One region of the Delftia sp. K82 genome, then DNA from elsewhere that is predicted to be linked to it. Evidence: riboswitches for the same ligand, from Rfam matches in the RefSeq annotation. Region 1 holds a riboswitch; the other holds the start of a gene.
What was found. Region 1 has a riboswitch for S-adenosylhomocysteine ahead of metH (methionine synthase). Riboswitches for the same ligand answer to the same signal wherever they lie in the genome.

Region 1 (3,342 bases):
CTGGCGCATGCCGTACCAGGTCATCAGCACCTGGCTGCGGGACTCGTCGGCGTAGAACTCGATGTCATCGCCCACGCGGTTGGCCGGGAACAGGCCGATGGCGCCGTTGGCCTGCAGCCAGCGGCCTTCGATGATTTTCTTGAGCATGGCCTGGCCGTCGGCCAGCACCTTGCGCGCCTCGACGCCGACGATCTCGTCGTCGAGGATGGCCGGATAGGGGCCGGCCAGGTCCCAGGTCTGGAAGAACGGGCCCCAGTCGATGTATTCGGCGATCTCGGCCAGGTCGAAGTTGCGGAACACGCGCCGGCCCAGGGCGCGCGGCGCCACGGGAGCCTGGGAAAAGTCCACGGGCGTGGCGTTGGCGCGGGCCTTTGCCAGCGGCCACAGCGGTGTCTTCTTCTTGTTGGCGTGCTGGGTGCGGACCTTGTCGTAGTCGGCCTGGATCTCGGCCAGGTAGTTGCCCTTGTTCTCGCCCAGCAGGCTCTGGGCCACGCTGACGCTGCGCGAGGCATCGGGCACGTAGACCACGGGGCCTTCGTACTTGGGCGCGATCTTGACGGCGGTGTGCACGCGCGAGCAGGTGGCGCCGCCGATCAGCAGCGGAATCTTCTTGATGCGGAAGTAGTCGTCCTTGTGCATCTCGCCGGCGACGTATTGCATCTCTTCGAGGCTGGGCGTGATCAGGCCCGACAGGCCGATGATGTCCGCGCCCTCGGCCTTGGCCCGGGCCAGGATCTCATGGCAGGGCACCATCACGCCCATGTTGATGACCTCGAAGTTGTTGCACTGCAGGACCACGGTGACGATGTTCTTGCCGATGTCGTGCACATCGCCCTTGACGGTGGCGATGACGATCTTGCCCTTGCTGGACACATCGAGGCCCGCCGCTTCCTGCTGGCGCTTTTCCTCTTCGATGTAGGGCACGAGGTGGGCCACGGCCTGCTTCATCACGCGCGCCGACTTGACCACCTGGGGCAGGAACATCTTGCCGGCGCCGAACAGGTCGCCCACGACGTTCATGCCGTCCATGAGCGGACCTTCGATCACGTGCAGCGGACGGCCGCCGCCCTGCACCACGATCTGCTGGTAGGCCTCTTCGGTGTCGGCGACGATGAAGTCGGTGATGCCGTGCACCAGGGCGTGCGACAGGCGCTCGCCCACGGTCTTCGGGTTCTCGGGCGTGCCGCGCCATTCGAGCTTCTTGCTGTCGTCCTTGGCGGCGCCCTTGGCGGCGTCGGCAATCTCCAGCAGGCGCTCGGCAGCGTCAGGGCGGCGGTTGAGCACCACGTCTTCCACGCGCTCGCGCAGCTGGGGCTCCAGGTCGTCATAGACGCCGACCATGCCGGCGTTGACGATGCCCATGTCCATGCCCGCCGAGATGGCGTGGTACAGGAACACGGTGTGGATGGCCTCGCGCACAGGGTCGTTGCCGCGGAAGCTGAAGCTCACGTTGGAGACGCCGCCCGAGACCTTGGCGCCGGGCAGGTTGCGCTTGATCCAGCGCACGGCCTCGATGAAGTCCACGGCGTAGTTGTCGTGCTCCTCGATGCCGGTGGCCACGGCGAAGATGTTGGGGTCGAAGACGATGTCCTCGGGCGGGAAGCCCACCTCGTCCACCAGGATGCGGTAGGCGCGCTCGCAGATCTCGATCTTGCGCTGGTAGGTGTCGGCCTGGCCCTTCTCGTCGAAGGCCATGACCACGGCGGCCGCGCCGTAGCGCCTGATCAGCCGGGCCTGGCGCTTGAATTCATCCAGGCCTTCCTTCATGGAGATGGAGTTGACGATGCCCTTGCCCTGCAGGCAGCGCAGTCCGGCCTCGATGACTTCCCACTTGGAGCTGTCCACCATGACCGGCACCTTGGCGATGTCGGGCTCGGAGGCGATAAGGTTCAGGAAGCGCACCATGGCGGCCTTGCTGTCCAGCATGGCCTCGTCCATGTTCACGTCGATCACCTGGGCGCCGTTTTCCACCTGCTGGCGTGCCACGGACAGCGCTTCCTCGTACTGCTCGTTGAGGATCATGCGCGCAAAGGCCTTGGAGCCCGTGACGTTGGTGCGCTCGCCCACGTTGACGAACAGCGTGCCCTCGCCGATGGAGACAGGCTCCAGGCCCGACAGACGCATGGGAGGGGGAGTGAAAGAGGACGACATCAAGCTCACCTGCAAAAACGGCATGGCAACAGGTGAGCGTCGTTGGCACCGTGGGCGCGGTCCGGCCGGGAACCTGCACCTGGCCCAAGCCTGACGCGGCACGCGATCCGGTGTACGGATGGGCGGGTGCCGCGCTGCAACGCTCCTCGGGCCAAAGCCCGGGATTCTACGGCGGCTGGCGGCGGCCTGCAGTGCGGGTTTTACGCCCGCATTCGGGGCAGGCCTGCACAAAGCCATGCGGCACTGCACCAAAGCGCGGCAGCGCGGGCCGCCGGCGCCGCCTTCGGGGCGGATTGTCGATACCCCATCGCCCCGGATTCTTTACAGCGCCTGAGGACAACGCTCCTTTTTTTGCATCTGGCACGCAATTCGCTATCTGCTGGGTACGTGGTCTGACCAGTCAGGCCAAAACCCTCCACCCGCGCCAGCCCATGCAAAGCATTCCGATCTCGATGGCCCAGACGCTGCAGCAGCACATCCTGAGCGGCCACTACCCCGGCGGCAGCCAGCTGCCGCCGCAGCGCGAGCTGGCCCGGCAGCTGGGCATCAGCCGCGCTTCGCTGCGCGAGGCGCTGTCCATGCTGGAGGCCCTGGGCCTGGTCGAGATCCAGCCGGGCAAGGGCGTGCGCATCAACGGCCCGCACAGCGGCCGTGCACGCATGCACCGCGCCTATGCCACCCCGGCGCTGGGCACGCTGTCGCCGCGCCAGCTGATCGAGCTGCGCCTGGTGCTGGAGCCGGGCTGGGCCGCGCTGGCGGCCGTGCGCGCCGACGACAGCGGCCTGCGCCAGCTGCAATGGACCCAGTCCCAGCTGGCCCACGCCCTGGACCGCAGCGACCTGCTGGCCGCCGCCGACGCCGATCTGCAGTTCCACCTGCTGCTGGCCCAGCTGTCGGGCAACCCGGGCCTGGTGGCCATGGCGCGCCAGCTGGAGCTGGCCATCAGCCACAGCCTGCGCCTGCCCTTTGCCTGGAGCGGCGCCGACGACCAGCCGGTGCGCGAGCACGACGCCATCGTGCAGGCCGTCTGCGCGGGCGATGCACCGGGTGCCGCGGGCGCCATGCGCGCCCACCTGCTGTCGGCCGCCAGGCGCAGCGGCATCGATCTCGACACACCGGACGACGCGACGGCGCCCGACGCAACGGCGCTCGATACCTCTGCGCCCGACCCTGACCCGCTTTCCTTTCGCC
Region 2 (3,342 bases), on a different contig from region 1:
CGCATGCGCGGCGTGCTGGTGCTGCAACTGCGTGCGCCGCAGCGCCTGGAGGTGCCCGAGGAGCAGCGCCTGCTGGAGGCCTGTGCCAGCCAGGTGGCGCTGGCGCTGGAGCGCCAGCACTTCGTGGCCGTGGCCCAGCAGACCCAGATCGCCATGGAGGGCGAGCGCATGCGCAACACCCTGCTGTCGGCCGTCTCGCACGACCTGCGCACCCCGCTGACCACCATCCTGGGCGCGGCCGAGGCCGCGCAGCGCCATGTGCCGCCGGGCGGCGCGGCCGACATGCTGGAGCAGGTCCGCATCCAGGCGCAGGCCATGCAGCGCCTGGTGGAGAACCTGCTGGACATGGCGCGCCTGCAGCAAGGCGGCGTGCACCTGCAGCGCGAATGGCTGCCGCTGGATGAAGTGGTGGGCAGCGCGCTGCGCCAGATGCGCGCGCGCCTGGGCCAGCATCCCGTGAGCACCGACGTGCCCGCCAGCCTGCCGCTGCTGCAGCTCGATGCCCTGCTCATGGAGCGCGTGCTGGTCAACCTGCTGGACAACGCCGCCAAGTACACGCCGGCCGGCACGCCGCTGGCCATCAGTGCGCGTGTGCAGGACGGCGAACTGCTGCTGTCCGTGCGCGATGGCGGGCCGGGCCTGCCATCTCACCTGCCGGTGGAGACGCTGTTCGAGCCCTTCACGCGCGGCACGGCCGAGTCCACCGTCTCGGGCATCGGCCTGGGCCTGGCGCTGGTGCGCAGCATCGTCGAGGCGCATGGCGGGCGCATCGAGGCTGCCGCCGCGCGGCCCGGCCCGGGCACCATCTTCACGCTGCGCTTTCCCGTGCCCGAGCAGCCTGCGCTGGATTAGAGTCCCGCCATGCACGAAAGCACCCCATGAGCACGCCCGCCAACCGCATCCTGATGATCGAGGACGACCCCGGCATCCGCCGCTTCGTGCGCCTGGTGCTGGAAGACGAAGGCTGGCAGGTCTTCGAGGCTGACAGCGCGCGCCGTGGCCTGATCGAGGCGGCGAGCCGCCAGCCCGACCTGGTCATCCTCGACCTGGGCCTGCCCGACGCCGATGGCAAGCAGGTCCTGACCGAGCTGCGCGGGTGGTCCTCCGTGCCAGTGCTCGTGCTCTCCGCGCGCGAGCGTGAGGACGAGAAGGTGGCCGCATTGGATGCCGGTGCCGACGACTACCTGGTCAAGCCCTTCGGCGTGCCCGAGCTGCTGGCCCGGCTGCGCGTTATGCTGCGCCGCCGCCAGCAGCTGGGCGCCGCCGGTGGGGCGGGCGGCACCGCCGCGTCCAGCAAGGTGCACTTCGGCCCGGTGCAAGTGGACCTGGCCACGCATGAGGTGCGGCGCGCGGGGCAGCCGGTGCACCTCACGCCCATCGAATTCCGCCTGCTGGCGGCGCTGATCGCCGCCCAGGGCCGTGTGATGACCCACCGCCAGCTGCTGCTGCAGGTCTGGGGCCCCGAGTACCTGAGCCGCGCCCACTACCTGCGCGTGCACATGGCCAATCTGCGCCAGAAGATCGAGGACGAGCCGGCCCAGCCGCGCCACCTGGTGACCGAGCTGCAGGTGGGCTACCGGCTTGTGGGGCTGGGCGGTGAGGCATCCCCGGGATCGGTATAATCGGCGCCTCTCCGAGGAGCGTTGCAGCGGCCCCCACACATCAGGCGTGGTCGCGAGGCTCGGAGTCATACCTGCAACGACGCTCGCCCACGCTTTCTGTGCGGTGAGCTTTTTTTCGTCTCCCGCAGAACGTGGTTTTTCATTCATCTTTTGGAGAAAACCATGAACGCTGCTGTTCGTCCCGTTTCCGCCGACACGGCCATCGCTGACATTTCCCTCGCTGCCTGGGGCCGCAAGGAAATCTTGATCGCCGAAACCGAAATGCCCGGCCTGATGGCCACGCGCGAGGAATTCGCCGCTGCCCAGCCCCTCAAGGGCGCGCGCATCACCGGCTCGCTGCACATGACCATCCAGACGGCCGTGCTGATCGAGACGCTCAAGGCCCTGGGCGCCGAAGTGCGCTGGGCGTCGTGCAACATCTTCTCGACGCAGGACCACGCTGCTGCCGCCATCGCGGAAACCGGCACGCCCGTGTTCGCCATCAAGGGTGAATCGCTGGCCGACTACTGGGACTACACCCACCGCATCTTTGAATTCGGCGCCGCCGGCACCGAAGGCGAAGGCCCCAACATGATCCTGGACGACGGCGGCGACGCCACCATGCTGCTGCACCTGGGCATGCGTGCCGAAAAGGATCTGTCCGTGCTGGACAACCCCGCCTCCGAAGAAGAGAAGATCGCCTTCGCCGCCATCCGCGCCAAGCTGGCCCAGGACCCCACCTGGTACACGCGCAAGAGCGCCCACATCATCGGCGTGACCGAAGAGACCACGACCGGCGTGCACCGCCTCAACGAGATGTCGGCCAAGGGCACGCTGAAGTTCCGTGCCATCAACGTCAACGACTCGGTCACCAAGAGCAAGTTCGACAACCTCTACGGCTGCCGCGAATCGCTGGTGGACGGCATCAAGCGCGCCACCGACGTGATGATCGCCGGCAAGGTTGCCGTGGTGGCCGGCTACGGCGACGTGGGCAAGGGCTGCGCCCAGGCGCTGCGCGCGCTGTCGGCCCAGGTCTGGGTCACCGAGATCGATCCCATCAACGCCCTGCAGGCGGCCATGGAAGGCTACAAGGTCGTGACCATGGAATGGGCCGCAGACAAGGCCGACATCTTCGTGACCACCACCGGCAACCGCGACATCATCCGCCACGAGCACATGGTGGCCATGAAGAACGAAGCCATCGTCTGCAACATCGGCCACTTCGACAACGAAATCGACGTCGCCTCCATCGAGCAGTACCAGTGGGAAGAGATCAAGCCCCAGGTGGACCACATCACCTTCCCTGACGGCAAGAAGATCATCCTGCTGGCCAAGGGCCGCCTGGTGAACCTGGGTTGCGCCACCGGCCACCCCAGCTTCGTGATGAGCGCCTCGTTCGCCAACCAGACCATCGCCCAGATCGAGCTGTTCACCAAGCCCGATGCCTACGAGGTCGGCAAGGTCTACGTGCTGCCCAAGATCCTGGACGAGAAGGTTGCCCGCCTGCACCTGAAGAAGGTCGGCGCCATGCTGACCGAGCTGACGGACGGCCAGGCTGCCTATATCGGTGTGAGCAAGCAGGGCCCCTACAAGCCCGAAACTTATCGCTACTAAGCACCCCCTGAGCGGCTTGCGCCGCTTCCCCCTCTCTACCCGCTTCGCGGGGGAGGGGGACGACGCCCTCGCTGCGGGGCGGCCCTTGCTTGGCGTCCCTGAGTTGGGTCGCGCCGGTTTCGGGCAT

Region 2: another riboswitch for S-adenosylhomocysteine. It lies ahead of ahcY (adenosylhomocysteinase); the one in region 1 lies ahead of metH (methionine synthase).

The regions. Positions count from the first base shown of each region.
Region 1 is NZ_MYFL01000004.1:333,974-337,315, reverse strand. It holds gene metH (methionine synthase) at 1-2,151, opposite strand, end outside; S-adenosyl-L-homocysteine riboswitch at 2,179-2,305, opposite strand; gene KDK82_RS24885 (FadR/GntR family transcriptional regulator) at 2,583-3,342, shown strand, end outside.
Region 2 is NZ_MYFL01000002.1:210,599-213,940, reverse strand. It holds gene KDK82_RS16485 (sensor histidine kinase KdpD) at 1-852, shown strand, start outside; gene KDK82_RS16480 (response regulator) at 879-1,622, shown strand; S-adenosyl-L-homocysteine riboswitch at 1,630-1,714, shown strand; gene ahcY (adenosylhomocysteinase) at 1,785-3,215, shown strand.